2 regions of the Streptomyces sp. NPDC048442 genome follow, and region 1 is predicted to be linked to the other one. Evidence: riboswitches for the same ligand, from Rfam matches in the RefSeq annotation. Region 1 holds a riboswitch; the other holds the start of a gene.
What was found. A riboswitch is a leader RNA that binds a small molecule or an ion and turns the genes downstream of it on or off. The one in region 1 is predicted to bind S-adenosylmethionine.

Region 1 (15,582 bases):
AAGCCCTGCTTAGCAGGCCGTACGTGATTTGCGGAAGGTGTTGCGGAAGAGATACCCAAGTGGTGTAGACCTCGCGGTCACGCATGGGGGAAAATCGCTACTCATCGCATTTTCTCGCAACTCATGCGGACAAGGGCGTTGATGGAACGCGGACAGCCTCACAAAGGTACGTACACATCAACGCAAAACGTCACCAAAACGGGCAAAAAAGGGGTGGAACGGGCTGTGCAGCGGCGCTACTTGGGTCTGACCGCGGCGATAGCCGCACTCGGTATGACAGCGGGCGTCGCAGGCTGCGGCACGCTCGGCATCGGCGGCTCCGACGAGGTGACCCTGAAGTTCGTCGCCGCGGACTACAACCTCGACGGCGGCGACAACACCAAGAAGTACTGGAACAAGCTCGCCCGCGCCTTCGAGGACAACAACCCCGGCATCAAGGTCGACGTCTCGATCTACTCGTGGGAAGACGTGGACCGCAAGGTCGCCGAGATGGTCAAGGGCGGCCAGGACCCGGACATCGCCCAGATCGGCGCGTACGCCGACTATGCGGCGGCCAGCAAGCTGTACTCCGTCGACGACCTGGTCTCCATCCCGACCCAGGCCAACTTCCTCGAATCGCTCGCCCGCGCGGGCGAGGTGAACCGCATGCAGTACGGCATGCCGTTCGTCGGCAGCACCCGGCTGATGTTCTACAACAAGAGCCTCTTCGAGAAGGCCGGCATCACCTCCGCCCCGAAGACCTGGGCGGACCTCGCCACCGACGCGAAGGCGCTCAAGGCGGACGGTGTGAAGTACCCGTTCGCGCTGCCGCTCGGCCCGGAGGAGGCGCAGGCCGAGACCATGAACTGGATGCTGGCCGCCGGCTCCGGCTACACCGATGACATCGGTATGTACACGATCAATTCGGCCAGCAACATCGGCGCCTTCGACTTCCTCAAGGAAGACCTCGTCAAGCCCGGCCTGACCGGCCCCGTCGCCCCCGGCAAACTCAACCGCAAGGCCGCCTTCGAGGCCTTCGCGAAGGGCGAGGTCGGCATGCTCAACGGCCACCCGTCGCTGATGAAGCAGGCGGAGAAGAACGGCGTCGAGTACGAGATGGTTCCGCTGCCCTCCGAGAGCGGCAAGGCCATGCCCGCGATGGGCGTCGCCGACTGGATGATGGGCTTCCGGAAGAACGGTCACCGCAAGGAGATCGGCAAGTTCCTCGACTTCGCGTACAACGACGAGAACGTGATGGCCTTCGCCGACGAGTTCGACCTGCTGCCGCCGACGGTCACCGCGAGCGACAAGATGGCCGCCGACGGCAAGCACGCGAAGGTCCGCAAGTTCCTTGACGCGATGGGGAATTCGAAGCTGTACCCGGTCGGCAAGACGTCGTGGGCGACGGTGAGCGAGAGCATCAAGAAGGACATCGGCAAGACGGTCGAGGGTTCGACCACGCCGTCGGGCGTGCTGGGGGAGCTGTCGCGGGAAGCGGCGGCGACGGACAACGCGCAATAGGCTGGGCGGATGGATTTGCCGTACGAGAGCGAGGGCGAGGGCGCGAGGGCAGGGGCAGGGGCGGGGGCGGGCGAGGGTGCGGCGCCGGCCTTGTCCGAGCGGGAGCTGGCCGTCCTTGCCGTGGAGCGGCAGGGGTGGGCCGGGCCCGGGGCGAAGGAGCGGGCGATCCGGGAACAGCTCGGGATCTCGCCGACGCGCTACTACCAGCTGCTGAACGCGCTGCTGGACGATGAGCGGGCACTCGTCCAGGACCCGGTGACGGTCAACCGGCTACGACGGGTGAGGGAGGGGCTGCGGGGGCGGAGGTAGGCACGCCTGCGCGTGCGCCTGCGGCGGGCCGGTGGGCGTCGTGCGGGTGCGTCGTGGCTGATCGCGCAGTTCCCCGCGCCCCTAAATGCCTGCCCCTTACCCCCACTGGCCCCCTAGCCCTCTTGGGCAGCGGGGCCGCCCCCCGGGGGCGGGACGGGTGGGCAAGGGGGCGGCCCCCACGCGGACCGCAACCCCTCCGCCGCCCGCTCAGCGCCGAGCGCCCCGCGTCCCGCGCCCCGGTATTGTCGGGGCCATGGACACTCTTCCCGAACCGTCCACCCCCGCCGGCCGCGACGCCCTCGCCGCGATCGTCGACGGGCCCCAACACGCCCTCGTCGCCCTCGACTTCGACGGCACGCTCGCCGACATCGTCCCGGACCCCGAGCAGGCCCGTGCCCACCGCAGCGTGGTTCCCGCGCTCTCCGTGCTCGCGCCGCGTGTCGCCTCCGTGGCCATCGTCACCGGCCGGCCGGCGGGCGTCGCCGTGCGGTACGGCGGCTTCGCCGGGGTCCCAGGACTGGAGCACCTCACCGTCCTCGGCCATTACGGCGCCGAACGCTGGGACGCCCGTACCGGCACCGTCGAGACCCCCGCCCCGCACCCCGGCCTGGCCGGCGTCCGCGCCGAGCTGCCAGGAGTGCTCGACGCGCACGGTGCGTGGCACGGCACCTGGGTGGAGGAGAAGGGGCAGGCCCTCGCCGTCCACACCCGCCGGGCGAGCAACCCCGAGGCCGCCTTCGACGCCCTGCGCGCACCCCTCGCCGAGCTCGCCGCCCGGCACGGTCTGATCCTCGAACCGGGGCGCCTGGTGCTTGAGTTGAGGCCGCCGGGCATGGACAAGGGCGTCGCCCTGGCTGAGTACGTGCACGAGGTCGGAGCGACCTCGGTCCTCTACGCAGGCGACGACCTGGGCGACCTCCCGGCCTACGCCGCCGTCCAGAAACTCCGCTCCGACGGCGTTCCCGGACTGCTGCTGTGCAGCGGCACGGCGATTCCCGAACTCGCCGAGCAGGCCGACGTGTTGCTGCCGGGACCCGCCGAGGTCGCCGCCTTCCTGGCGTCCCTCGCGCAACGCCTCCCCTAGGAGCAGGTGAGGAATCGATTTCCCACAGCACCCGAAACCCCGTACTGTCAGGTTTACCGACGCGGGGTGGAGCAGCTCGGTAGCTCGCTGGGCTCATAACCCAGAGGTCGCAGGTTCAAATCCTGTCCCCGCTACTGGAAGAAACCGAAGGCCCGGGACTCGCAAGAGTCCCGGGCCTTCGGCGTGTGTGCACGCGCACAGGGAGGCTCAGTCCCGCAGGGCCTCCAGCTGTTCCAGGAACCACTGCTGCGGGGGCAGCGCCGTCGCCGCCGCGGCCAGGCGTTTCGTGCGTTCCGCGCGCTCTTCCCGTTCCATCGTCAGCGCCTCGTGGAGCGCGTCGGCCGTGCCCGTCACGTCGTACGGGTTGACGACGATCGCGTCGTCGCCGAGTTCCTCGTACGCGCCCGCCTCCCGGGACAGGACCAGTGCGCACCCCTCGTCCGAGACCACCGGGATCTCCTTGGCGACCAGGTTCATGCCGTCGCGGATCGGGTTGACCAGGGCGACGTCGGCGAGCCGGTAGGCGGCGAGCGAGCGGGCGAAGTCGTCCTTGACATGGAGGACGACCGGGGTCCAAGTGGGCGTTCCGTGGGAGGAGTTGATGTCGTCGGCGATGCGCCGCACCGCCTCCGTGTAGTCGCGGTAGACGGCCAGGTCCTGGCGGGAGGGGTAGGCGAAGGCGATGTGCACGACGCGTTCGCGCCACTCGGGGCGGGTGTCCAGGAGGTGTTCGTACGCGAGGAGGCCGCGCACGATGTTCTTGGAGAGTTCGGTGCGGTCGACGCGGACGATGGTGCGCCGGCCGGAGCCTCCGACCTGCTCGCGGAGGGCGGTCAGGCGCTCCTCGACGTCCGGCCGGTGCGCGCGCTCGCGCAGGAAGTCCGCGTCCGCGCCGAGGCCGTGGACGCCGATCCGCTTTCCGTCGAGGGCCTCCTCGCCGAGGATCTTCAGCGCGCACGCGGTGAAGGCGTCCGCCCAGCGGCGGGTGAGGAAGGCCACCCGGTCCGCGCCGAGGATGCCCCTCAGGAGCTGCTCGGCGATGTCGTCGGGGAGCAGCCGGAAGTAGTCGACCGGGGCCCACGGGGTGTGCGAGAAGTGGCCGATGCGCAGGTCGGGGCGGAGCGCGCGGAGCATTCCGGGGACGAGGCAGAGGTGGTAGTCCTGGACGAGGACGGTGGCGCCCGGGGCGGCAGCCGAGGCCAGGGCGTCGGCGAAGGCTCGGTTGTAGGTCTCGTACGCCGCCCACTGGCGCCGGAATTCCGCGTCGAAGACGGGCTCCAGCGGGGTCTGGTAGAGCAGGTGGTGGACGAACCACAGGACCGAGTTCGAGATGCCGTTGTACGCGGCCGCGTGCGTGTCCGCGTCGATGTCGAGCATGCGGACACCAGGCTCTCCCGCCCGTCGCCCACCCCCGCCCTTGTTCTGAGGGGCCTGCGGCCCCGCCCCTGCGATTCCGCGGCGTACCGCCTCCCGGTCTCCTTCGCCGAGCGCCGAGCACACCCACAGCGCGTCCGCGTCCGGGCCGATCGCGGAGAGCCCGGAGACCAGGCCGCCGCCGCCGCGCTTGGCGGTCAGCTCGCCGTCGTCGCCGAGGGAGTACGTCACCGGGCCGCGGTTGGACGCGACGAGGACCTGGGCGGCCGGGGACTGCGGAGGGTCGTACTGGGAAGCCATGTGGCGAAACCTAGCCGGTACGCGCTCCCCTCAAACGTGCGTACGGGGCGGGTTGCCCCTCCGTTCAGGCGGCGTGCCGCTCCGCGTACTCCGCGATCTCCCGCATCGGCGGGCGCTCCTCCGTGTCCACCGGGTGGGTGCGGGGGACGAAGGCGGTGCCGACGCGCTCGAACTGGGTGAGGGAAGGGCGGATCAAGTGCCCACGGGAGAGCCTTAGTTGGGCGGTGCGGTAGATCGCGGCGGCCATCCGGCCAAGGGCCTGGCCGTCCTGGTGGCGGTGGACGCGGACGCCCACGTCGACCTGGGCGAGGGCGTCCAGGCCGACCGTGTGGAGCGAGTCGATGAGCAGGCCCAGCTCGACTCCGTACCCGACGGGGAACGGGAGACGTTCGAGCAGGGAGCGCCGGACCGCGTACTCACCACCCAACGGCTGTACGAATCCGGCCAGTTGGGGCCAGTGGAGGTTGAGCAGGGGGCGGGCCATCAGCTCGGTGACCCGGCCGCCCTGACCGGCCGCCCCGTCCAGCGGGCGGTCGTACGTCGCCTTCACGAACTGCACGTCAGGGTCGGTGAGCAGCGGGCCGACGATCCCCGACACGAACGACGCGTCGAAGTCCTGCAGGTCCGCGTCCACGAAGCAGACCACGTCCCCGCTCGTGACCAGGAGGGAGCGCCAGAGCACCTCGCCCTTGCCGGGCACGGCCGGAATGCGCGGCAGGATCTCGTCCCGGTGCACCACCCGGGCGCCCGCTTCCGCGGCCTCCTTCGCCGTGCGGTCGGTCGAGCCGGAATCGATCACCACCAGCTCGTCCACCAGGGGGGCACCCGGGCCCATGAGGTCCCGGCGGACGGTGTCGACGATGCGGCCGACCGTCGCTTCCTCGTTCAGGGCGGGCAGGACGACGCTGACGGTGCTGCCACGGGCGGCCTTGGCGGCGAGCAGCCGGTCCAGCGGGCGGTCGGCGGCCGCCCAGGACCGCGTACTCAGCCAGCGCTCCACCTCTTCCAGCACGCCCGTCACTCCTCACTCGTGGAGACAGCTGTGATCCATCTCGCGGTCCGGACGACTGGCACGCCCGTCCGGGGGTTCGGTTACAGTCTTGAACAACGCGGACGACCGTCGCATGTCGGGGTCTGTACGCACACAAACACCCGGGCCCGTCTCCACGGCGGTCCGGAGTCATAGCGCTCATCCAGAGGGACAGAGGGAAACGGCCCGTTGAAGTCCCGGCAACCCCCCGACCGACCGCGAGGTCAGGTCGGGAAGGTGCCAATTCCGTCTCGTGGCGAAAGCCGTCGCGGGGAAGATGAGGAAGGACCTCGCCATCATGGCTGTGCAGACCACCGAAACCACTCCGAAGACCGTTGACCTCGGCCCCGCCGCCGCCCTCTCCTGCCGCGAGTGCGGGGAGCGCTTCGCACTCGGCCCGATCTTCGCCTGCCAGCTCTGTTTCGGCCCGCTGGAAGTGGCGTACGACCTGCCCGCCGGCACCCCCGAAGAGCTGAAGAAGCGCATCGAGGCCGGCCCGGAGAACATCTGGCGCTACGCCCCGCTGCTGCCCGTCCCCGCCGACGTGGCCACCAAGCCCAGCCTGAACCCCGGCTTCACGAAGCTGGTCAAGGCCGACAACCTGGCCCGTGAGCTGGGCGTCACCGGCGGCCTGTACGTCAAGGACGACTCCGGCAACCCGACGCACTCCTTCAAGGACCGCGTCGTCGCGATCGCCGTCGAGGCCGCCCGCGCCTTCGGCTTCACGACCCTCTCCTGCTCCTCCACCGGCAACCTGGCCGGTGCCGTCGGCGCCGCCGCCGCGCGGGCGGGCTTCCGCTCCTGTGTGTTCATCCCGCACGACCTGGAGCAGGGCAAGGTCGTCATGGCCGCCGTGTACGGGGGCGAGCTGGTCGGCATCGAGGGCAACTACGACGACGTGAACCGGTTCTGCTCCGAGCTCATCGGCGACCCGCTCGGCGAGGGCTGGGGCTTCGTCAACGTCAACCTGCGCCCGTACTACGGAGAGGGTTCCAAGACGCTCGCGTACGAGATCTGCGAGCAGCTCGGCTGGCGGCTCCCGGACCAGATCGTCATCCCGATCGCCTCGGGCTCGCAGCTCACGAAGATCGACAAGGGTCTCCAGGAGCTGATCAAGCTCGGGCTGGTCGAGGACAAGCCGTACAAGATCTTCGGTGCGCAGGCCGAGGGCTGTTCGCCGGTGTCCACCGCCTTCAAGGCCGGGCACGACGTCGTACGCCCGCAGAAGCCGAACACCATCGCCAAGTCCCTCGCCATCGGCAACCCGGCGGACGGCCCGTACGTCCTGGACATCGCCCGCCGTACGGGCGGCGCCGTCGAGGACGTGAACGACGAGCAGGTCGTCGACGCGATCAAGCTGCTGGCCCGCACCGAGGGCATCTTCGCGGAGACCGCGGGCGGCGTGACCGTCGGCGTCACGAAGAAGCTCATCGACGCCGGTCTGCTGGACCCGACGCTGACCACCGTCGTGCTCAACACGGGCGACGGACTCAAGACGCTGGACGCGGTGGCCCCGACCACCGGCCCCTCCGCGACCATCCGTCCGAGCCTGGACGCGTTCCGCGACGCCGGCCTGGCCCGCTGAGATCCTCGGCTCGCAACGACTCGCACGCAACGCTACGGAAGGCTGAACACCATGAGCGTCAAGGTCCGCATCCCCACCATCCTGCGCACGTACACCGGCGGTGAGTCCGAGGTCGTGGCCGAGGGCTCCACCCTCGCCGAGGTCATCGCCGACCTGGAGAAGAACCACGGCGGCATCGCCGCCCGCGTCCTGGACGACCAGGGCAAGCTGCGCCGCTTCGTGAACGTGTACGTGAACGACGACGACGTGCGCTTCGAGAGCGGCCTGGAGACGGCCACGCCGGACGGCGCGGGCATCTCGATCATTCCCGCCGTCGCCGGAGGCTGACCATCGAGCACAGTGCGGGCGGCTGAGGCCCTCAAAGCTCTTCGAATTAACGGAAGTTGCCCTCTCCGCTCACAAGCGGAGGGGGCAATTCTGCATGGTTGAAAGAGGTAGAGTAGGGGAAGCCCCACTCTCCGCCTGTGCCTCGTGCATATGAGAACGAGAGAAGATGCGGCCCGCGCGTTCGAGCCTTTTGCCGCCGATGCGCACACTATGTCCGGCCCGACTTGCCCTGGAATCACGGTAGTTGACCGATCCGGCCGTTCAGGCGTACCCAGAATTCTCGTCCGATTGACCTGTTGCAGAGGGCAGTTGGGCGGATACATTCAGCCGCGGTCGACGCGCTTCGGCGCACACCTTCCGCGTTCCTGTTCGGCGGGTGGGGTCTGACCCGGGGTCGCGAAGTGCGGTCCCGCGCAAGGGCCAGTAATAGGGGAGTTAGGCATGGCTCAGGGCACCGTCAAGTGGTTCAACGCGGAGAAGGGGTACGGCTTCATCGCGGTCGACGGTGGTGCGGATGTTTTCGTCCACTACAGCGCGATCCAGATGGACGGCTACCGCTCACTTGAAGAAGGTCAGCGAGTCGAGTTCGAGATCTCGCAGGGCCAGAAGGGTCCGCAGGCGGACATGGTCAAGCTCGCCGTCTGATCTCGGCGCGATCGACCACCGACGCACTACTCAACGACTTACATCAGCACTCACACACCGAGGGCCCGTATCCCGTCACCAGGGGTACGGGCCCTTGGTGCGTCCGGCGTACGGCGTGTGGTGCGTACGGCGTACGGCGTGCCGCGCGCTCCAGGATCTGTGGTAGCCGCTTGCGCCCGCCCGTCGCCCGACCGCCACCCCTCATCGACGTCCCTCCGGGACGGCCTTGCACTCGACGGGGTCGAGTGCTAATCATTGGCGTTAGCACTCTCCCAGTGAGAGTGACAGAACTTGGACCAGGTTCGGTGAGGCCCACGGGGTCGGGGGTAAGGAATCCTCCGCCTTTTGAGCCGTCCGTCGCGGGCATCGAACCAACGGTCCGGAGAAATCCACCCCGTCCTGGGAGGACCACTTCACATGGCCAAGATCATCGCGTTCGACGAGGAGGCCCGGCGCGGCCTCGAGCGTGGCATGAACCAGCTCGCCGACGCCGTCAAGGTCACCCTTGGCCCCAAGGGCCGCAACGTCGTCCTTGAGAAGAAGTGGGGCGCCCCCACGATCACCAACGACGGTGTCTCCATCGCCAAGGAGATCGAGCTCGAGGACCCGTACGAGAAGATCGGTGCCGAGCTCGTCAAGGAGGTCGCGAAGAAGACGGACGACGTCGCCGGTGACGGTACGACGACCGCGACCGTCCTCGCGCAGGCGCTGGTTCGTGAGGGCCTTCGCAACGTAGCCGCGGGTGCCAACCCGATGGCCCTGAAGCGTGGCATCGAGAAGGCCGTCGAGGCCGTCTCCGCCGCGCTCCTGGAGCAGGCGAAGGATGTCGAGACCAAGGAGCAGATCGCTTCGACGGCCTCCATCTCCGCCGCCGACACCCAGATCGGCGAGCTCATCGCCGAGGCGATGGACAAGGTCGGCAAGGAAGGCGTCATCACGGTCGAGGAGTCGCAGACCTTCGGCCTGGAGCTTGAGCTCACCGAGGGCATGCGCTTCGACAAGGGCTACATCTCGGCGTACTTCGCGACCGACATGGAGCGCATGGAGTCGGCGCTGGACGACCCGTACATCCTGATCGTCAACAGCAAGATCGGCAACGTGAAGGACCTCCTTCCGCTGCTGGAGAAGGTCATGCAGTCCGGCAAGCCGCTGCTGATCATCGCCGAGGACGTCGAGGGCGAGGCGCTCTCCACCCTCGTCGTCAACAAGATCCGTGGCACGTTCAAGTCCGTCGCCGTCAAGGCCCCGGGCTTCGGCGACCGCCGCAAGGCCATGCTGAACGACATCGCCATCCTCACGGGCGGCACGGTCATCTCCGAGGAGGTCGGCCTCAAGCTGGAGAACGCCGGTCTCGACCTGCTCGGCCGCGCCCGCAAGGTCGTCATCACCAAGGACGAGACGACCATCGTCGACGGTGCCGGTGACAGCGAGCAGGTTGCCGGTCGCGTCAACCAGATCCGCGCCGAGATCGAGAACAGCGACTCGGACTACGACCGCGAGAAGCTCCAGGAGCGCCTGGCGAAGCTGGCCGGCGGCGTGGCCGTCATCAAGGCCGGTGCCGCCACCGAGGTCGAGCTCAAGGAGCGCAAGCACCGCATCGAGGACGCCGTTCGCAACGCGAAGGCCGCCGTCGAAGAGGGCATCGTCGCCGGTGGTGGCGTCGCCCTCCTCCAGGCCTCGGCCGTCTTCGACAAGCTGGAGCTCACGGGCGACGAGGCGACCGGCGCCAACGCCGTGAAGCTCGCGCTGGAGGCCCCGCTCAAGCAGATCGCCGTCAACGGTGGTCTCGAGGGTGGCGTCGTCGTGGAGAAGGTCCGCAACCTGCCCATCGGTCACGGCCTGAACGCCGCCACCGGTGAGTACGTCGACATGATCGCCGAGGGCATCCTGGACCCGGCGAAGGTCACGCGCTCCGCCCTCCAGAACGCCGCGTCGATCGCCGCGCTGTTCCTCACCACCGAGGCCGTCATCGCCGACAAGCCCGAGAAGGCCGGCGCTGCCGCCCCGGGTGGCATGCCGGGCGGGGACATGGACTTCTAAGTCCTGCTTCCCTCTGCATGACGCAGTAGGTACGTCCACTGGGGCGGTATCCCTTCGGGGGTGCCGCCCCAGTGGCGTTTCTGTGTATCTGCGTTTCCGTACGGTGCTTCCGTACGGTGCTTCCGTACGTGCTTCCGTACGTGCTTTCGTACGGTCCGGGGTCAGGCGGCGACCGTTTCCCTGGGCTTCTCGGGGTCGGCCGCCGCGTCGGCGGCAGGCGTGTTCAGTTCCGCCAGCATCGTCTTCGTGAAGCCGAACCAGTACGTGGCGGCGAAGCCGACGAGGTAGCCGATGAGGAGGCCGCCCGCGTAGACGGCGATCGTCGTGCCGAGGCCGTGGTTGCCCTGGAGGAGCGGGAAGAGGGCCCAGCCGGACGGGCCGATGGCCGTCGAGCCGACCTTGTCGCCGAGCATCGAGAAGAGGCCGACGAACGCGCCGCCCGCCGCGCCACCGGCACACGCCGTGATGAACGGGCGGCCGAGCGGGAGCGAGACACCGTAGATGAGGGGTTCGCCGACGCCCAGGATGCCTGCCGGGAGGGCGGACTTGATGGTGTTGCGGATCGAGCGGTTGTTCTTGAGGCGGAGGAAGACGGCCGCCGCACAGCCGACCTGACCCGCGCCCGCCATCGCCAGGATCGGGAGCAGGACGGTGAAACCCTGCTGCTCGATGAGGGTGGTGTGGATGGGGATGAGGGCCTGGTGCAGGCCCAGCATGACGAGGGGGAGGAAGAGGCCGCCGAGGACGAGGCCCGCGAAGGCGCCGGTGTGGTCGAGGAGCCAGTTGGCGCCCGTACCGATGGCGGCGGAGATCTCCCCGGCGACGAACATCAGGCCGAAGAGGGTGACCAGGCCGGAGAGCAGCACGGTGAGGGTGGGCGTGAGGAGGACGTCCAGGGATTCGGGGACCCAGCGACGGCACCACTTCTCGATGTGGACGGCGAGTACGGCTGCGGCGAGTGCGCCGAGGACACCGCCCTGGCCGGGGGCGAGGGTCTGGCCGAACGCGTCGATCTTCGCGACGCCGGGGAAGACGATGATCGCGGCGACGGCCCCGCCCAGGATGGGCGTGCCGCCGAACTCCTTCGCCGTGTGGAAGCCGACGAAGACCGCGATGAGCGCCATGAAGCCGGACGCGATGGCGGCGAGCGCCGGGGTGAGGGTGGGGAGCCATCCCAGGTTGATCAGCAGGCCGTTGAGTCCCGCGATGATGCCGCAGCCGATGAGGGCGGGGATCAGCGGGACGAAGATGCTGGCGATGCGGCGCAGGAAGAGCTTGAAGGGGGTGGCGTTCTTCGCCTTCCGGGCGGCCTTGAGTGCGGCGCCCTCGGCGGCCAGTTCTTCGGCCGTCATCGAGGGCGTGGACCTGCCCTCTTCGACGAGGGCCTCGAACTCGGGGGTGACCCGGGCGACCGTGCCGGGCCCGAGGACGATCTGGTACGTGTCGTCCTCGACCACGCCCATGACTGCGGGCAACGCCTTGAGCGCGTCGTCCTGGACGAGCGTACGGTCGCGCAGGCCCAGCCGGAGGCGGGTCATGCAGTGGACGACCGAAGTGACGTTGTCCGCGCCGCCGACGAGCGGAAGGATCGCGGCGGCGGTGGCGCGGTTCTTGTTCTCAGGGGTGTCGGTGCTCATGGTGCGTGGTGCCTTGCTGTGGGGGGAGGGGGTTACTTCCGGTGCGCGGACTTGAGGGCCGCGCGGAGGTGGCCGTGCTCCTCGTCGAGCAGGGCCTTGGCGGTGGGGCCGTCGACGTCGCCGAGGATGATCAGGATGGCGTTCTTGACCTCGCCGTCGGCGGCGGTGAGGGCGGCCTCGATCTCTGTGTCGTCGGCGCCGGTGGCGAGGGCGACGATGCGGCGGGAGCGGGCGCGCAGCTTCTCGTTGGAGGCGCGGACGTCGACCATGAGGTTTCCGTACGTCTTGCCGAGCCGGATCATGACGAGCGTCGAGATCATGTTGAGGACGAGCTTCTGGGCGGTGCCCGACTTCAACCGGGTTGATCCGGTGAGGAGTTCGGGCCCGACGACGACCTCGATGCCGTGCTCGGCTGCTGCGGCGAGGGCGCTGCCCGCGTTGCAGGAGAGGCCGGCGGTGAGGGCGCCGAGGGTGCGGGCGTGCTCGACGGCGCCGATGGCGTACGGGGTGCGGCCGGAGGCGGAGATCCCGATGACGGTGTCGTCGGCGCCGACCTTGAGCGCGTCGAGGTCGGCGGCGGCCAGCTCCTTGCTGTCCTCCGCACCCTCCACGGCCTTGACCATCGCGACGGGGCCTCCGGCGATCAGTCCGACGACCTCGGTGGGGTCGGTGTTGAAGGTGGGCGGGCACTCGGAGGCGTCGAGGACACCGAGGCGTCCTGCCGTACCGGCGCCCGCGTAGATCAGCCGGCCGCCGCGCGCCATTCGCTCGGCGATGGAGTCGATGGCGGCGGCGATCTGCGGGAGCTGTGCGGCGACGGCCGCCGGAACGGTCGCGTCCTCGCTGTTCATCAGGGCGGCCAGCTCGGGGGTGGACAGCTGGTCGATCTCGGCGAGCTCGGGGCGGAAGGCCTCCGTGGTGAGGGTGTCGAGCTGGGCGCGCAGCTCGCCGTAGGGGGTGGTGCCGGCGGGGGTGCTGGTCATGGTGGAGGGGTCCTTATCGGGTGGTGCCGGCGGGGGTGCTGGTCATGGTGGAGGGGTCCTTATCGGGTGGCGCGGGGGTCGTGGCGGTGGGCGAGTGCCTCGTACGAGGCGGCGAGTGCGGGGCCCGCCGTGTCGTACGTACGCTGGGCGACGCCCACGAACAGGCAGTCCACGACGAGGAGTTGGCTGGTACGGCTGGACATGGCAGCCGGTCGCAGTTCGCTCTCGCGGGCGGTGGAGGTGGTGAGGACGTGGTCGGCGTACTGGGCGACGGGCCCGCCCGGCCGGCCGGTGACGGCGATGGTCGTCGCGCCGTGCTCGAAGGCGACCCGGAGGGGTTCGATGGTGTCGCCGGTCGACCCGGAGTGAGTGATGGCGATGGCGACGTCACCGGCGCGCAGCAGTACGGCATTGGTCACGGCGAGGTGCGGGTCGCTGTGTGCGTGGGCGAACAGCCCGATCCGGAGCAGCTTCTGGGCGAGGTCCATGCCGACGAGGGACGAGGCACCGGCGCCGTAGATCTCGACGCGGCGGGCCTGCGCCAACGCGCTTACCGCAGCGCCGAGTTGGACGGTGTCCAGGCCGGCGGCGGTGTCGGCGAGGGTCTGCTGTTCGTCGTGTGCGAGCTTGGCGACGACGTCGGCTATCGGGTCGTCGACGGCGATGTCGGCGGTGACGGCGGGGGCGCGCCCGGACTGCTGGTGGGCGGCGAGACCGGCGAGGGCGAGGCGGAGGTCGCGGTAACCGGGGTAGCCGAGGAGGCGGGAGGTCCGTACGACGGTGGCCTCGCTGGTCCCGGTCAGCTCGGCGAGCCCGGTGACGGTGAGCGCGGCGCACCCGGCGGGATCGCTCGCCACGGCCTCGGCGACGCGCTGCATGGAGCGGGTCATGGAGGGGGCGAGGGTGCGGACCTTGGCGGCGAGGGCGGCGGGGGCGGGGGCGGTGGATGCGGCGGGGGTGGATGCGGCGGGGGTGGATGCGGCGGGGGTGGATGCGGCGGGGGTGGATGCGGCGGGGGTGGGGCTTGTGCGCCCCGGGCCCCGGTGGGTGGAACTTTTCTTCAGTGGGTCGCTCACCTCTGAAAGATATTTTCAGGGCGGGGGTCAGTCAACAGTCCGGAGGTCGTGGAGGTGGTGGGACTTCGGTCACCCGGGGCCCGCGCGACAATTGGTTCATGGATTCCCTTGACCCCCTCTCCCCCCTCGAACAGTCCCTCCATGCCGCCCGCGCCCTCGTCATGGCCGACCTCGCCGCCCGTGATGTCGCAGACGCCGACGTGGTGAACCTCGTCGAGGACGCGGTGACCCACCGCCGCTGGTGGGTCGAGCAGTGGCCCGAGGGGGCCGGGTTCGTCACGGGCCTGATAGCCCAGGACGTACAGGACTCCCTCCTGGAGAGGTACGGCCGCTGGCCCCTCTGCCCCGTCTGCCACGAAGGCGACCCGCACGCACTGGAGGTCGAGCCCGAGCTGGGCCCCGACCCCCACTGGGTCTGCACCAAGGCCGTCGTCGCCGTCGCCCCCGTCGGAAAGCTGCCGCCCGCATGACGATCTACATAGACCCGCCGACCTGGCCCGGCCACGGCCGCCTCTGGTCCCACCTGGTCAGCGACGTCTCGTACGACGAACTCCATGCCTTCGCCGCCCGGGTCGGCTGCCCGCCCCGGGCGTTCGAGCGCGACCACTACGACGTGCCGGAGGGGCGGTACGCGGACGCCGTCGCGGCGGGTGCGGTGGAGATCGGCAGCAAGGAGCTGGTGCGGCGGATCACGGAGGCGGGGCTGCGGCGGAGGAAGTTCGGCTACGGGGGCGAATAGCCGGGCGTACGGGAACGGGCAGCCGGGCGGTCTACTTCTGCTCCTGCTCCTCCTCCTGCCTCTGCGCTACTCCCCGCTGACCGGGCCCACGTACGTACCCGGGTGCGTGGCCGCGTCCTGGAGCAGGAGGGGCTTCTTGTGTGGCCAGGGCAGGTCCTTGGACTTCGTCTCGCCGGGCGGAGTGACGGTGATCGTGGCGGCCTTGAACTCGTTCGCCTTGGTGTTCCCCTCGGCCGTGTACGGCAGGTACGTGATCTTGAAGTAGGCGTCGCCACCCGGGGAGAGGGTGAGGGCCTTGGGCTTCTTGGACGTCTGCCGGGCCAGCGACCAGGTGTTGCCGGGGGAGCTCATCAGGTCGATCCCCGGGTAGCCGTTCAGTGCGCAGGGGGCGGTGCCCTTGTTGGTGAGGGTGACCGTGACGTTGCCCGTGCCGTCGGCCCCCTGGGGCTCGCCGCCGGGGTCGACCGCGAAGCCGAGCGCGGCCGTCTTGCACTTCGCGGCGGCGGCGATGCCTCCGCCGCCGGTGGTCGCCCCGGGTGCGTCGGGGGAGCCGGGTGCCTTCGGGGAGCCGGGCGCCTCGGGTGAGGGCGAGCCTCCCGAGCCGCCGCTGTCGGCGGAGCCCGTCGAGCCGGAGGATGCTGCGGCGGTCGGTGTGGCGGCCCCCGCCCCCGTACCGGAATCGTCGTTGCAGGCGGTCAGGCCGAGGCCGGCGACGAGGATCGCGGCGGCGAGCGGAAGGGAGCGCAAGCGCATGGGTGTGTCCCCGGTATTCGTGTGGCGGGCGGCTTTTTGACGGTCGTACCGGAAGACACCGCTGCGGCGGGGGCGGTTGCGGTGTACATGTAAATGAGTGGTGAGCGACCGGGGGAGGTCGGGACCGGGCCCGTACCGACTACCGGGTGGAGTCGGCCGTACGGACTACCGGGTGGGGTCGGCCGTACGGACTACCGGGT
Region 2 (15,582 bases), on a different contig from region 1:
GTACGCAGGCTCAGCTTCCAGACCGCCCCCGGCAAGAAGAAGCTGAAGGTCACCTTCGGCCCCGACGCCGGCAAGTACGGCGTCGGACAGCCCCTCACCGCCGAACTCAGCCAGAAGGTCAAGGACCCGCGCGCCAGGGCGGTCGTGGAGCGCGCCCTCAAGGTCGACTCCAAGCCCGCGGTCGAGGGCTCCTGGTACTGGGTGGAGGACAATCTCCTGCACTTCCGCCCGCGCGCCTACTGGCCCGTCGGAGCCACCGTCAGGGCGCACAGCAATCTGGAGGGCATCAAGGTCGCCAAGGACCTGTACGGGGCCGCCTCGACGCCCCTGCGGATCAACATCGGCGACAAGATCGAAGCCATCACCGACGCCTCGTCGCACTACATGACGATCAGGCGCAACGGAGAAGTGATCAATACCATTCCGGTGACCACGGGCAAGCCCGGCTACTCCACCCGCAACGGCGTCAAGGTCGTGCTGGGCAAGGAGTACTTCGTACGGATGCGCGGCACCAGCATCGGGATCCCGACCGGCACCAACGACTCCTACGACCTGCCGGTCTACTACGCGACCCGGGTCACCTGGAGCGGCGAGTACGTGCACGCCGCGCCCTGGTCCGTCGGCTCCCAGGGCTACGCGAACGTCAGCCACGGCTGCACGGGCATGTCCACCGGAAACGCCGCGTGGTTCTACGAGACCGTCACCGAGGGCGACATCGTCAAGGTCGTCGGCAGCTGGGGCGAGGAGATGGACCCCTTCGGCAACGGTTTCGGGGACTGGAACCTGCCCTGGAAGAAGTGGCGCACGGGCAGCGCCCTGCTCGCCTCCACCGAGGAGCAGCGCGACCGCGTCCACGCCCCCCGCCTGCGCCCGCAGGTCTGAGCGGGGCCAGGGGGCGCGGGGGAGACGGCGCGTGACATCGGGGCCGTACGGCGGGAGTTCGGGCCCGTACGGCCGCGTCCTGGGCCCCTGCGGGCCCGGTTCAGGCCCGTACGGGCGCGGCGGTGCCCGCGAGGCGCTCGCGCAGCAGACCCGCCAGGGAGGCGGCGAACCCGACCGGCTCGACCGGGAGCGTCACCGCCGCCTCCGCACGGCTCCAGGTGGCCAGCCAGGCGTCCTGCGGACGCCCCATCAGGAGCAGTACGGGCGGGCAGTCGAAGATCTCGTCCTTGATCTGCCGGCAGACACCCATGCCGCCGGCCGGGACGCACTCGCCGTCCAGCACGCACACGTCGACGCCGCCCGCCTCCAGCGCCTTCAGTACGGCGGGCAGCGTGGCGCACTCCAGGAACTCGACCGGCGGTACGTCGGCGGCCGGCCTGGAGCCGGCCGCGAGGCGCACCTGCTCGCGGGTGTTGGCGTCGTCGCTGTAGACCAGCACCGTGGCGGTCGGCTGCTGCATGGTTCCTCCGTGACGTCCGGTTACGCGGTGAACTGCGCGGTGATCTCGGGGCTTTCAGGGCTCAACAGGCGGCCGTCGGGGCCGGTTCCGATGCGCGGATGCTACTCCGTCGCACCCCTCGTACACACCGGTTCGTACGGTCCTTCGATGGGCCGTTCGGGCAGGACACACCCTCTTGACACTCCGAACGGCACCCCCCGGGGTGAGGGCGGGATAAGCGACCGACATAATGTCGGTCGTGGCGACAGCAACGACAGTAGATACCGGGCACGCGCACCCGTCGGTCAATCGGCCGAACCTCACCAGCGTCGGAACCATCATCTGGTTGAGTTCCGAGCTGATGTTCTTCGCGGCCCTCTTCGCGATGTACTTCACCCTGCGATCGGTGACGGGTCCCGAGTTCTGGGCGGAAAAGGCTTCGGCCTTGAACTTTCCGTTCTCGCTGACCAACACCTCGATCCTGGTGCTCTCCTCCCTCACCTGTCAGCTCGGCGTCTTTGCCGCCGAGCGGGGCGATGTGAAGAAGCTCAGGACGTGGTTCATCATCACGTTCGTGATGGGTGCGATCTTCATTGGCGGCCAGGTGTACGAGTACACCGAGCTGGTCAAGCACGAGGGCCTCTCGCTCTCGTCGGACCCGTACGGCTCGGTGTTCTACCTGACGACCGGCTTCCACGGACTGCACGTGACAGGCGGTCTCATCGCCTTCCTGCTGGTCCTGGGCCGGACATACGCGGCCAAGCGATTCACCCACGAACAGGCGACAGCCGCCATCGTCGTGTCCTATTACTGGCACTTCGTCGATGTCGTCTGGATCGGCCTGTTCGCCACGATCTACGTGATCAAGTAATCCGGGCGCACCAAGTCGGGCCCGGGCCCGAAAACACTTCCCGCATCGACGCAGAAGATCCTGACACCGGGGTAATCCGTGAAAAAGCTCTCCGCACGACGACGCCATCCGCTGGCGGCGGTCGTCGTCCTACTCCTCGCGCTGGCGGCCACTGGGGGGCTGTACGCCGCGCTTGCGCCCGCGGGCAAGGCGCAGGCCGACGACACCTCCCAGTCCCTCGCCATTGAGGAGGGCAAGAAGCTCTACGCCGTTGGCTGCGCAAGCTGCCACGGAACCGGCGGTCAGGGCACCACCGACGGTCCCTCCCTCGTGGGCGTGGGCTCCGCCGCTGTGGACTTCCAGGTCGGCACCGGCCGTATGCCGGCGCAGCAGCCCGGCGCACAGGTGCCGAAGAAGAAGGTCATCTACACGCAGGCGCAGATCGATCAGCTCGCCGCGTACGTGTCCTCCCTCGGCGCCGGCCCGATCACGCCGACCGAAAGCCAGACCAACCCCGACGGCGCAGACGTCGGCAAGGGTGGCGAACTGTTCCGCACCAACTGCGCGCAGTGCCACAACTTCACTGGTGAGGGTGGCGCCCTGACGCACGGCAAGTACGCCCCGTCCCTGGCGGGCGTCTCGCCGAAGCATCTCTACGAGGCCATGCAGACCGGCCCGCAGAACATGCCCTCCTTCCCGGACAGCACCATGCCGGAGAAGGAAAAGAAGGACATCATCGCGTACGTCAAGGCCGTGAACGGCGAAGAGACCCCGAGCCCCGGTGGCTTCGGACTGGGCAATCTCGGCCCGGTCAGTGAGGGTCTGTTCGCCTGGATCTTCGGTCTGGGTGCGCTCATCGCAGTTGCCGTCTGGGTCGCGGCCCACACCGCTAAGGCCAAGAAGTCATGAGTAGCCAAGAGAATCCAGAAGAGGCCCTGCCTGTTGTGCAGGGCGACGCGCACGGTGAGGTAGCGCGCCAGGACGATCCGTTCGCGGATCCGGGCCTGCCCGCGCACCAGCCGCGTATCCAGGACATCGACGAGCGCGCGGCCAAGCGGTCCGAGCGTGTGGTCGCCTTCCTGTTCACGCTCTCCATGCTGGCCACGGTGGCCTTCATCGCCTCCTTCGTGGCGTTCCCGATCGAGAAGATCGTGTACGTCTGGCCGCTGGGCCACGTGAGCGCGCTGAACCTCTCGCTCGGCCTGACGCTCGGCATCGCGCTCTTCTGCATCGGCGCGGGCGCGGTCCACTGGGCCCGCACCCTGATGTCCGACGTCGAGGTCGCCGACGAGCGTCACCCGATCGCGGCGGAGCCCGAGGTCAAGGCCAAGGTCCTGGCCGACTTCAAGGCCGGCGCCCAGGAGTCCGCGATCGGCCGTCGCAAGCTGATCCGCACCACGATGTTCGGCGCACTGGCCCTGGTGCCGCTGTCCGGCGTCGTACTGCTGCGCGACCTCGGTCCGCTGCCGGAGAAGAAGCTCCGCGAGACGCTCTGGGAGAAGGGCAAGCTGCTCATCAACCAGAACACGATGGAGCCGCTGCGCGCCGAGGACGTTGCCGTGGGTTCGCTCACCTTCGCCATGCCGGAAGGCCTGAAGGAGACCGACCACGAGTTCAACACCGAGATCGCCAAGGCAGCCCTGATGATCGTCCGCATCCAGCCGGACGAGATCAAGGACAAGCAGCAGCGCGAGTGGGCGCACGAGGGAATCGTCGCGTACTCGAAGATCTGCACCCACGTGGGTTGCCCGATCAGCCTGTACGAGCAGCAGACGCACCACGTGCTCTGCCCGTGCCACCAGTCCACCTTCGACCTCTCCGACGGCGCCCGTGTCATCTTCGGCCCGGCCGGTCACGCCCTGCCGCAGCTGCGGATCGGCGTGAATGACGAGGGTTACCTCGAAGCGCTGGGCGACTTCGAAGAGCCCGTCGGTCCTTCGTTCTGGGAGCGCGGATGAGTACTGCGACGACACCTACGACCAAGCCGCAGCAGAAGGCGCCCGCCGGTGAGCGGGTCGCCGACTGGGCGGACGGACGGCTGGGGATCTACTCCCTCGCCAAGTCCAACATGCGCAAGATCTTCCCGGACCACTGGTCCTTCATGCTCGGCGAGATCTGCATGTACAGCTTCATCATCATCATCCTCACGGGTGTGTATCTGACGCTGTTCTTCCACCCGTCCATGAACGAGGTCGTGTACCACGGGTCCTACGCCCCGATGCACGGCATCCGCATGACGGAGGCCTACGCGTCGACGCTGGACATCAGCTTCGACGTCCGTGGCGGTCTGCTGATCCGGCAGATCCACCACTGGGGTGCGCTGATCTTCCTCGCGGCGATGTTCGTGCACATGATGCGCGTCTTCTTCACGGGTGCCTTCCGCAAGCCGCGCGAGGTCAACTGGCTGTTCGGCTTCCTGCTGTTCGTCCTGGGCATGTTCACCGGTTTCACCGGCTACTCGCTCCCGGACGACCTCTTGTCGGGCACCGGTGTCCGCTTCACCCAGGGCGCGATCCTGTCCGTGCCGGTCGTCGGCACGTACATCTCGATGTTCCTGTTCGGCGGAGAGTTCCCCGGCCACGACATGGTCGCCAGGTTCTACTCGATCCACATCCTGTTGCTGCCGGGCATCATGCTCGGCCTGATGGTGGCTCACCTGATCCTGGTCTTCTACCACAAGCACACCCAGTTCGCGGGCCCCGGCCGGACGAACAAGAACGTCGTCGGCATGCCGCTGCTGCCGGTCTACATGGCCAAGGCCGGAGGCTTCTTCTTCCTGGTCTTCGGCGTCATCGCGGTCGTCGCCGCGGCGTTCACGATCAACCCGGTCTGGGCGCTCGGCCCCTACCGTCCGGACCAGGTGTCCACCGGCGCCCAGCCCGACTGGTACATGGGCTTCGCCGAGGGTCTGATCCGTGTCATGCCGGGCTGGGAGATCAACCTCTGGGGCCACACACTGGTCCTGGGCGTGTTCATCCCGCTGACCGTCTTCGGTCTGCTCCTGGCCCTGCCCGCGGTGTGGCCGTTCCTGGAGTCGTGGATCACCGGGGACAAGCGCGAGCACCACATCGCGCAGCGTCCTCGCAACAACCCGACCCGTACCGGTCTGGGCGTCGCCTGGATCACGGTCTACTTCATCGGCCTCGTCGGCGGTGGAAACGACCTGTGGGCCACGCACTTCCACCTGTCGCTCAACTCGATCAGCTGGTTCGTGCGCATCGGCTTCTTCGCCGGTCCGGTCCTCGCGTTCATCGTCACCAAGCGGATCTGCCTGGGCCTCCAGCGCAGGGACGCCGAGAAGGTGCTGCACGGGCGCGAGTCCGGCATCATCAAGCGGCTGCCGCACGGTGAGTTCATCGAGGTGCACGAGCCGCTCAAGCCGGAGCAGCTGCACACGCTCACGGCGCACGAGCAGTACGCGCCGGCCTCGATTGGTCCCGAGGTGGACGAGAACGGCGTCGAGCGCAAGGTGGGCGTCACCCAGAAGCTGCGCGCCAAGCTCAGCCAGGGCATGTACGGCGAGGGCAACCAGATCGCCAAGCCCACCGCCGAGGAGTACAAGGAGATCACCAGCGGCCACGGCCACCACTGATCCCCTGAACCGGTCCTTGACCGACCGGACTTGTTCGCCACGGCAAGAGCCCCGTCCGCACCCCGGACGGGGCTCTTCGCCGTCCCCTGCGCTGGATAGGGTGTTCCCATCCCTTATCGGCTGCCCTTAGAGGCACGTGGACCCTGGAGCGGACCATGAACGTTGTGACCCCAGTTGGCGGCGACAGCGTGGCGGCCCGCAGCTGGCCGGGCATCCTGAACCCTCTGCTGCGCGGCGAGAACCTCGGTGTGGACGACACCGCCTGGGCGATGGACCGCATCATGACCGGTGAGGCCACCGACGCGCAGATCGCCGGGTTCGCGGTCGCGCTGCGCGCCAAGGGCGAGACGGTCGAGGAGGTCACGGGGCTGGTACGGGCGATGTACGCCCACGCCCACACCATCGAGGTGCCGGGGCCCACCGTCGACATCGTCGGCACGGGCGGCGACCTCGCCAAGACCGTCAACATCTCCACCATGTCCGCCATCGTCGTCGCAGGTACGGGCGCCAAGGTCGTCAAGCACGGCAACCGGGCCGCGTCGTCGGCGAGCGGCTCCTCCGACGTGCTGGAGAAGCTCGGCGTCAATCTCGACCTCACGCCGCGCCGGGTGGTGGAGGTCGCCGAGGAGGCGGGCATCACCTTCTGCTTCGCCGTGAAGTTCCACCCCGCCCTGCGGTACGCGGCCAAGGCCCGCAAGGAGCTCGGTGCGCAGACCACCTTCAACATCCTGGGCCCGCTCACCAACCCCGCCCAGGTGCGTGCCCAGGCGGTCGGTGTGGCCGACGCCCGGATGGCCCCGATCGTGGCCGGTGTGCTCGCCGGCCGGGGGAACTCCGCGCTCGTCTTCCGCGGCGACGACGGCCTCGACGAGCTGACCACCACCGCGACCTCGCGGGTCTGGATCGTCCGGGACGGGGCCGTCCGGGAAGAGGCCTTCGACCCGCGCGACGTGGGCCTGGACATCGTCCCCGTGGAGGCGCTGCGCGGCGCGGACGCCTCGTACAACGCGGAGGTCGCCCGCAGGCTCCTGGCGGGGGAGAAGGGACCGGTGCGGGACGCGGTGCTGCTCAACACGGCGGCGGCGCTGGTCGCGCTGAACCCGGGCGGCGGCTCGCTCAACGAGGAGATCGCGGCCGGCATCGAGCGGGCCCGCGAGTCCCTCGACTCCGGGAGCGGGCAGCGGGCGCTGGAGCGGTGGGTGGCGGCCAGCAACGCCTGAAACCCAGGTGCGGGGAGCACCTCGTGTGACGCAGAGCGCAGTCCAGGATGCGGACTGCGCTCTTGCGCGTTGTTGATCGTGTGGCAGGATGCTGCACAGGTCATGAGTGACAGCGACTACGGCCCCGGCCCGCTGTCCGGCAACCCTCCGTCCGTGGCGGGGTGCCCCGGGTGAAGACCAGGTCGTAGGCAGCGAGGTCTACGGCAAGCGCGGACCCCTGCGCACTCCTTTCGGAGTGGCGCGCCCCTGGGGTCCTGGTCCTCAAGGGAGCAGTCTCGTGAGCAAGCGAATGCGATAGGGCCCTTCGGCCCCGTTCCACCTTCACCTCCGTACAGCCCCCTCCTTCTTTTCCGCGGGCTGCGCGTCGAGGCAACTCCCGTACGGTGCACGGCTGTTGAGCCTTCGTACCCGCGGGCCTTCTGAAGTCATTCCGCCTTGTCCTGCCAGGAGTTTCGCCATGTCTGCATCGACCGCCGCCACCGCCGTTTCCGTTTCCGTTTCCGCTTCCGCTTCCGCCGAGTCTGCCGACCCCTGCTGCGGGGCGCCGCTGCCCGTCCTCGGCCGGGACGTGGCCGTGCCGCTCGTCACCGGGGGCGAGGTCACGTACGCGGCCCTCGACTACGCGGCCAGCGCGCCGGCCCTGCAGCGGGTGTGGGACGACGTCGCCGCGTACGCCCCGTACTACGGCAGCGTCCACCGCGGGGCCGGGTACCTGTCGCAGCTCTCCACCGACCTCTTCGAGAACAGCCGGGTGACGGTCGCCGAGTTCCTCGACTGCCGCGACGGTGACCAGGTGGTCTTCACCCGGTCGACGACGGACTCGCTGAACCTGCTGTCGGCCGTACTGCCCGCCGACTGCCAGGTGTTCGTCTTCGAGACCGAGCACCACGCCTCGCTGCTGCCCTGGCAGGACGCCCGCGTGACGTACCTGAACGCGCCGCGGACCCCGGCGCAGGCCGTCGAGACGCTGGAGCGGGCGCTCGCCGACCGCGACCCGTACGGCCCCGCGCTGGTCTGCGTCACCGGTGCCTCGAACGTCACCGGTGAGATCTGGCCGGTGCGCGATCTCGCTGCCGCCGCCCACGCCCACGGCGCGCGGATCGTGCTGGACGCCGCTCAGCTGGCGCCCCACCACCCGGTCTCCGTAAAGGAGTTGGACGTCGACTGGGTGGCCTTCTCCGGGCACAAGCTGTACGCGCCGTTCGGCTCCGGCGTCCTCGCGGGCCGGGCCGACTGGCTGCAGGCGGCCGAGCCGTACCTGGCCGGTGGCGGTGCGTCGAAGAAGGTCGCACGGCGTGCGGACGGCGGAGTGGACGTGGAGTGGCACACCACCGCCGCCCGCCACGAGGCCGGTTCGCCGAACGTCATCGGTGTCTACTCGATCGCCTCCGCCTGCAAGGCGCTCACCGAGGCCGGGTTCGACGCGCTGGTCGAGCGCGAGCAGGCGCTGGTGCGCAAGGTGCGCGAGGGGCTCGCCGAGGTCGGTGCGGTGAAGGTGCTGTCGCTGTTCGGCGACGACGCGCCCCGGGTCGGCGTCATCTCGTTCGTGGTGGACGGCTGGAACAGCTCGCACTTCGCGGCGGCGCTCTCCGCCGAGTACGGAATCGGCGTACGGGACGGCCTGTTCTGCGCCCACCCGCTGGTCCGCACGCTGCTCGGCAGCGACCCGCAGGACCCGGGCGAGTGCGGCGCCCCCGAGGCCGAGCCGGGCGAGCGCTCGCTCAACGCGATCCGGGTGAGCTTCGGCGCGGGTACGCCGGACGAGCACGTGGAGCGTTTCGTGCGGGCGGTCAAGGAGCTCGTCGCGAACGGTGCGCAGTGGAACTACCGTACCGAGGACGGGCGTTGCGTCCCGGCGGTCTGAGACACCACGGATGCGGCCGCCCCCTGCGTGAGGGGGCGGCCGTTTTCGTACCGTAGAAGAATCAGCCGTCAAGACCGATCGCGAACGCGGCCTCCAGGTCGTGCTGCGAGTACGTACGGAACGCGACGTGCGTGTCCGTGCCCTCGACGCCCGGGATCTTGCTGATGGAGCCGGGGATGATGTCCGCCAGGTCGTCGTGGCGTCCGACGCGCACCATGGCGATCAGGTCGTACGTACCGGTGACGGAGAAGACCTCGCTGACGCTTTCCAGCGCGGCGATCGACTCGGCGATCTCGGGGATCCGGTCCACGCTGGTCTTGATGAGCACGATCGCGGTGATCACGGCTGGCTTTCTCCCTCGGTGGCCGGTGGTGCTGCTGCGCTCTTCACTCTAGTCGTACGGCGATATCGCGCCCACGCGTAGAGGAAGCCGCCTGCAAAGCCCACCACGTGCGCCAGGTACGCGACGCCGGCGCCGGTGCCCAGGCCCTGCGCGGCCAGCCACTGGAGCACGAACCAGAAGATCAGCACGATCCAGGCGGGGAAGCGCAGCGGGAGGAAGAGGAGGAAGGGGAAGAGGCTGGTGACCCGGGCGCGGGGGAACAGCCGCAGGAACGCGCCCAGTACGGCGGAGATCGCCCCCGAGGCCCCGACCAGCGTCTCGTCGGACGACGCGTGCACCAGGGCGTACACGCTCAGGGCGAAATAGCCGGTGACGACGTAGAAGAGGGCGAAGGCGAAGCGGCCCATGCGCTCTTCGGTCATCGCGCCGAAGACGTACAGGAAGAGCATGTTGCCCAGCAGATGAAGCCAGTTTCCGTGCACGAAGAGGGCGGTGAACGGGGTGGCGAGGGAGTGCGGGGTGGCCCGCACCAGCTCTTCGGGGACGACGCCCCAGCGCTCGAAGTACGTGCTCTGCGCGGCGGTGAGGGCGTCGCCCGTGCCGTACGAAGGGTTGAAGCCGGAGGCCGGGCCGAGCAGGAAGACCACGCAGCACACGCCGATCAGGGCGTAGGTCACGACGGGGGCGTGCGCGAGGTCCTGCCAGCGGGCGGCGACGTCCCGAGCCGTTCCGGCAGCCTTGGCCGTGACCTTGATCATGGGTTCGAGCATGACGCAACGGCCGGGCCCTTTCGGGCTGCCCCGCCGGTCTCACGGGTCGGCCGCCCTCCCCGCGGGGTACCCCTAAGGCCGTAGGGTTGCGCGCAGGGTATCCGCAGTTCGACGGCGCACCGCGGCAACGACGTACGACGGCACGTGTCGAAGACGCGTGACGACGCTTGGAGAAGAGGACGGTACGCATGACGACGACGGTTCCCCTGCCGACTGCCGGTACCCGGTGGCGCTGCACCCTCTGCGGAAATCTCACCCGGTTCGATGTGACCCGCTCGTCGAAGGTCGTCGAGTACGTCCACCTCGACCTGGCCGGAGAGTCGAAGGTGGAGGAACGCGAGGTGGTCAGTGAGACCATCGAGTCGGTGCGCTGCCGCTGGTGCAACGCGGTGGACCAAATCGAATTGGTGGACAGGCCGGACGCCGTCTCCTAGGTGACCCTGGGAGTACCGGTGCCCGGCAGGGCAGTACCCGTGAGGGTATGGAAGGTAGTGGGGTGACGGATTGTGGAGCCTGCAAGCGGCGCTGAGCCGGCCGGCCCGGCCGACGACGCCGCAGAGGTGCTCGACCGCCCGTTGCCGGAGGGCGTGCGACGACGGGTCGTGACGCTGGTCTCGGACGCCTTCGGCGGCCTCAGTGTCGCGGAACTCCCGGCCCAGCTGAGGCAGTACGCCCGGTTCACCCCCACCAGACGCGCCAAGTTCGCGGGCAACGCGATGGCGGCGGCGCTGGAGAGCGACCCGGTCTTCCGGCAGCGCATCGGCGAACGGCTGCGCGAGGCGCAGCCCGAGCTGGCGGGCGCGCTGGAGGCCGGGTCGCCGCCCGCCGCCGCCGAACCAGTCGACGTCGCGGCGGCGGCGTACGTCCTGCGCCCCGTCGGCTGGGTGAAGCTGGTGGCCGCCGCGGGCGAGGAGGTGCAGCGCGCCGACGCCGAGCGCGCCGACGAGGCCGCCCAGCAGGAGCTGGAGCAGCTGCGCGCCGAGCTGGCCGACGCCCGGGAACGTACGAAGGCGGAGACCGAGCGGCTGCGCACCGAACTCGAAAGCGCCCGCAGGGAGTCCGACGCCGCCCAGCGCAAGCTGCGCGGCGCCCTCAGCGACGTCAAGCGCGGCGAGGCGGCGCTCCGCAAGAACCAGGCCGAGATCGACGGCATCCGCAGCGAGGCGGCCACCCAGGTCGCCGCCGCCGAGGCGGAGACACGGCGGCTGCGGGCCAGGCTCGGCGAGGCGGAGGCGAGTGCCGAGGCGGGGCGCCGTGCCGTCCGGGAGGGGCGCAGTGTCGAGGACATGCGGCTGCGGCTGCTCCTGGACACGGTCCTTGAGGCCGCCCAGGGGTTGCGTCGAGAGCTTGCCCTGCCGCCGTCCAGCGTGCGTCCGGCGGACACCGTGGACGCGGTCGAGCCGGGGCGGATGTCGCCCAAGGACATCGCGGCACGGGCTCTCTCGGACACCGACCCGGCCGTCCTGGACCAGCTGCTCGCGCTGCCGCAGGCGCACCTGGTGGTCGACGGCTACAACGTGACCAAGACCGGTTATCCGACGATGCCGCTGGAGAAGCAGCGGCTGCGGCTGCTCGGCGGTCTCTCCATGCTGGCCGCCGCGACCGGCGCCGAGGTCACCTGTGTCTTCGACGGCGCGGAGCTGGCCGCTCCGGTGCTGCTCGCACCGCCGCGCGGGGTGCGGGTGCTGTTCAGCAAGGCGGGCGTGACGGCCGACGAGCTGATCCGTCAGCTGGTACGGGCCGAGCCGACCGGGCGGCCGATGATCGTGGTCTCCACGGACCGCGAGGTCGCGGACGGGGTCGCGAAGTCCGGTGCCAGGCCGGTCGCTTCGGCGATGCTGCTGAAGAGGCTTTCGCGCGTTTAACGGAAGTCGGGAGTGTGTTGCCCAACTTCCGTATGCAATGCCCGAATTGAAGCGGCTCAACGCTGGCTTTCTGTCAACTCCCCATGACACAGCGTGTGACGCGAGTAATGAATGTGCCGCGAGGGCGAGATTTTTCCTGTGAGGATTTGAACTGATCACAAGAAGGTCACTAAGGTCTGGGCTCGAACCTTCGCGCGGTTGATCACTCATCCGGAGTATCAGTGGAGGGCCCCGCCAACCTCGCTGGTCGGCGGCTGAGGAAGAAGGAGCTCGCCTCCGTGGCGTCCCACCGTCGTCCCAAGCAGCCGAGCCGCTTCCGTGTGACTGCGCTCACCGTGACCGCCGCCGCTGCCGTGGTCATGTCCTCCCAGGCGGCCAACGCCGCGCCCAAGCCCGACAAGAAGGAAGTCAAGGCGAAGGTCGACGCGCTCCACGAGGAGGCAGAGGGCGCCACCGAGAAGTACAACTCGGCGAAGGAGAAGCAGGGAACCCTGGAGAAGCAGGTCAAGAACCTCCAGGACTCGGCGGCCCGCGGTCAGGGCGAACTCAACGAGATGCGCAAGGGCCTCGGTTCACTGGCCACCGCCCAGTACCGGTCCGGCGGCATCGACCCTTCGTTCCAGCTCTTCTTCTCCTCCGAGCCGGACCAGTTCCTGGACCGCGCCTCGGCCATGGACCAGCTGAGCGGCAAGCAGGCCGAGTCGCTCCGCAAGATCCAGGCGAAGCAGCGGACCCTCGCACAGCAGCGCGAGGAGGCATCCGGCAAGCTCGCGGACCTCTCCGCCGTGCGCAAGGAGCTCGGTGAGAAGAAGCAGGCGATCCAGAGCAAGCTCGCCGAGGCGCAGAAGCTGTACAACACGCTGACCGCCGCCGAGCGCGCCGCCATCGAGAAGAAGGAAGAGCGCGCCAGCCGCGACGCGAGCGACCGCGCCGACCTCGGCAACGAGGTGGCCGCCTCCGGCATCGGTGCCGCCGCCATGGCCCAGGCCAGGACGAAGATAGGCGCGCCCTACGACTGGGGAAACAAGGGCCCCAACGCGTTCGACTGCTCCGGGCTGGTCTACTGGGCGTTCCAGCAGGTCAACGTGACGGTCGGCGGCAGCACGTTCAGCCAGGTGAACGCCGGCCCGAAGATCTACAACCAGGCCGACCTGCGCCCCGGCGACCTGGTCTTCTTCAACAACCTCAACCACGTGGGCTTCTACGCCGGCGGCGGCATGTCGCTGCACGCCCCGTACCCGGGTGCCAACGTCCGCATCGAGGACATGAAGTACCTTGGCCCGTACATGTACGGAGTGCGCGTCGGAGGCTGACGCGACGCCGCCGCGCGGAGGCCGGCGTGACGCCGCCGCTCCGAACACACCGCCCGTTCGGGCGAATTGCCGCACCCCATGCTGACTGCCCGCCCCGCCGATGACCTGGTCACCGGCGGGGCGTCGTGCTGTCCGGGGCCCTTTCGTGTGCGCCGGGGTCTTTGGCCGCCGTGTGACCGTCCCGCTACTGTCTGCCAGCGCAGTGACCATCGAGCAGGCCGCCCGTCCGGGCGGCAGGGCGCTGCCACCCAGTAGTGGAAGGAGTGCGGCTTCCTGTGGCGTCACACCGTCGTCCCTCGCAGTCCGGGCTCACACAGAGCACCCGGGTCACCGTCCTGTCCGCCGCGGCGGCCACCGCGGCAGCGGCTCTCGGGGCCGCCCCGGCCGTCGCCGACCCGGTGGGCGCAGGAGCGGCCACGGCCACCCGGACCACCGTCGACCGGCTCTTCGCGCAGGCCGAGAAGGCCACCGAGCAGTTCAACCAGGCCAACGAGCGCGCCGGCACGCTCCGCCAGGAGGTCGGCAGGGCGCGGGACCGCACCGCCCGCGGCCAGGAGCGGATCAACCAGATGCGTGGTGTGCTCGGCCAGCTGGCCGGAGCCCAGTACCGGTCCGGCGGCATGGACCCGTCGGTGTCGCTGCTGCTGTCCGAGAACCCGGACGGCTACCTCGACAAGGCGGCCGCCCTCGACCGGATCAGCGCCCGCAACGCGGGCAGGCTGCACGAACTCACCGAGGCCCAGCGCCGGCTCGACCAGGAGCGCGCCGAAGCCACCCGCAAGCTGGCCGAGCTGGACCGCAGCCGGGCCGTCGTCTCGCGCCACAAGCGCACCGTCGAGCACAAGCTCGCCGAGGCCCGCCGGATGCTCCAGGCGCTGCCCGCCCCCGAGCGCGCCGATTTCGACCGCGCGAACCGCAGCGGGCGCGATTCGATGCCCGAGATGTCCGGCATCATGCCCTCGTCGTCGCGGGCCGCCGCCGCCGTGCTGGCCGCCCGCAACGCGGTCGGGAAGCCGTACGTCTGGGGCGCCAACGGGCCGTCGGGGTTCGACTGTTCGGGCCTGATGCAGTGGTCGTACAGCCAGGCGGGCGTCTCCCTGCCGCGCACCTCGCAGGCCCAGCGGTACGCCGGCCGGCAGGTCTCGCTCGACCAGGCGCAGCCGGGCGACCTCGTCGCCTACCGCGACGACGCCAGCCACATCGGGATGTACATGGGCAACGGACAGGTCGTGCACGCGCCCTACCCGGGGGCCCCGGTGCGCTACGACCCGGTGGGCATGATGCCGGTCTCCTCGGTGACCCGGGTCTGAGCCGGGGCCGTACGCAGCCGCAGCCATCAGCCCTGCGTCGCCGCAGCCATCAGCCGTACGTCCCGCCGCTCGGGCTTCGCGCCGTACGATCGCGCAATGGCAGGTCACACGGGCGGCAGACGGTACGGGCGGCGGGCGCTGCTCGCCCTGGGGCTCGGCGCAGGCGGGCTCCTCGCGGGGTCCTGCGCCGCCCCGCCCGCCCCGGCCGACACCGCCTCCCGTGACGTACGGCGGCTGCTTGAGCGGCGGGCCGCCGCCCTCCTCGGCCGCGACCGGGCCGCCTTCCTGGGTGTGCTCGAACCGGGCGCCGCAGGTCTGCGGGACAGGCAGCGGCAGGAGTTCGACCACCTGGCGGGGGTGCCCCTGGCCTCCTGGGAGTACGGACTGACCGGGCTCGACCGGACCGGCGCGGGACTCGCCACCGCGCAGGTGGAACTGCGCCACCGGATCGCGGGATACGACACGGTGCCCGCCGTCACCGCCCGCCTCGTCGACCTCGTACGCCGCGCGGGGCAGTGGTACGTGGCGGGGGACCGGCCCCGGCAGGTCGGCGCGCAGGAGATCTGGCAGCAGGGGCCGGTGACCGCGGTGCGCGGGAAGCGGGCGGTCGTCCTGGGCGCCGGGCAGGACCGGGAGCGGCTGCGCTCGATCGCGGACACCGCCGACCGGGCGGCGGCCGCCGTCGCACGTGCCTGGGCCGGGGAGCGCGACCTCAAAGAGGTGCTGCTCGTACCGCCGACACTGGAGGGGATGGGGGCGCTGCTCGGGGCGCCGGCCGCCGGGTACCGGGGCATCGCCGCCGTCACCACCGGGGCGAGCGGCGGCGGGCGGCGGACCTCGGCGGACCGGGTGATCGTCAACCCGGAGGCGTACGGGGTGCTGGGGGCGGCCGGGCAGGAGGTCGTGCTCACCCACGAGACGACCCACGTGGCCACCCGTACGGCCACCACCGGGTCGACCCCCATGTGGCTGTCGGAGGGCTTCGCCGACTGGGTGGCGTACCGGGAGAGCGACCGCACCCCGGCGCAGGTCGCGCCCGAGCTGCGGCGGACCGTCCTGCGGGACGGGCCGCCC

Region 2: it holds a riboswitch for S-adenosylmethionine, as region 1 does, so the genes downstream of both, AB0D18_RS24140 (aminotransferase class V-fold PLP-dependent enzyme) here and thrC (threonine synthase) in region 1, are expected to answer to the same signal.

The regions. Positions count from the first base shown of each region.
Region 1 covers NZ_JBEZKB010000019.1:155,734-171,315, forward strand. The annotation lists gene AB0D18_RS26670 (extracellular solute-binding protein) at 214-1,500, shown strand; gene AB0D18_RS26675 (DUF3263 domain-containing protein) at 1,510-1,809, shown strand; gene otsB (trehalose-phosphatase) at 2,063-2,893, shown strand; tRNA gene AB0D18_RS26685 (tRNA-Met) at 2,954-3,027, shown strand; gene AB0D18_RS26690 (trehalose-6-phosphate synthase) at 3,101-4,567, opposite strand; gene AB0D18_RS26695 (glucosyl-3-phosphoglycerate synthase) at 4,632-5,579, opposite strand; SAM riboswitch class I at 5,754-5,881, shown strand; gene thrC (threonine synthase) at 5,896-7,182, shown strand; gene AB0D18_RS26705 (MoaD/ThiS family protein) at 7,234-7,509, shown strand; gene AB0D18_RS26710 (cold-shock protein) at 7,951-8,154, shown strand; gene groL (chaperonin GroEL) at 8,572-10,194, shown strand; gene AB0D18_RS26720 (PTS transporter subunit EIIC) at 10,356-11,831, opposite strand; gene murQ (N-acetylmuramic acid 6-phosphate etherase) at 11,864-12,814, opposite strand; gene AB0D18_RS26730 (MurR/RpiR family transcriptional regulator) at 12,874-13,890, opposite strand; gene AB0D18_RS26735 (hypothetical protein) at 13,989-14,360, shown strand; gene AB0D18_RS26740 (DUF4031 domain-containing protein) at 14,357-14,629, shown strand; gene AB0D18_RS26745 (DUF4232 domain-containing protein) at 14,696-15,382, opposite strand.
Region 2 covers NZ_JBEZKB010000017.1:16,092-31,673, reverse strand. The annotation lists gene AB0D18_RS24175 (Ig-like domain-containing protein) at 1-882, shown strand, start outside; gene AB0D18_RS24170 (hypothetical protein) at 983-1,402, opposite strand; gene AB0D18_RS24165 (heme-copper oxidase subunit III) at 1,632-2,252, shown strand; gene AB0D18_RS24160 (c-type cytochrome) at 2,331-3,140, shown strand; gene AB0D18_RS24155 (Rieske 2Fe-2S domain-containing protein) at 3,137-4,189, shown strand; gene AB0D18_RS24150 (ubiquinol-cytochrome c reductase cytochrome b subunit) at 4,186-5,823, shown strand; gene trpD (anthranilate phosphoribosyltransferase) at 5,979-7,043, shown strand; SAM riboswitch class IV at 7,142-7,259, shown strand; gene AB0D18_RS24140 (aminotransferase class V-fold PLP-dependent enzyme) at 7,501-8,907, shown strand; gene AB0D18_RS24135 (Lrp/AsnC ligand binding domain-containing protein) at 8,969-9,250, opposite strand; gene AB0D18_RS24130 (rhomboid family intramembrane serine protease) at 9,247-10,008, opposite strand; gene AB0D18_RS24125 (hypothetical protein) at 10,209-10,454, shown strand; gene AB0D18_RS24120 (NYN domain-containing protein) at 10,524-11,885, shown strand; gene AB0D18_RS24115 (NlpC/P60 family protein) at 12,164-13,198, shown strand; gene AB0D18_RS24110 (NlpC/P60 family protein) at 13,474-14,508, shown strand; gene AB0D18_RS24105 (hypothetical protein) at 14,605-15,582, shown strand, end outside.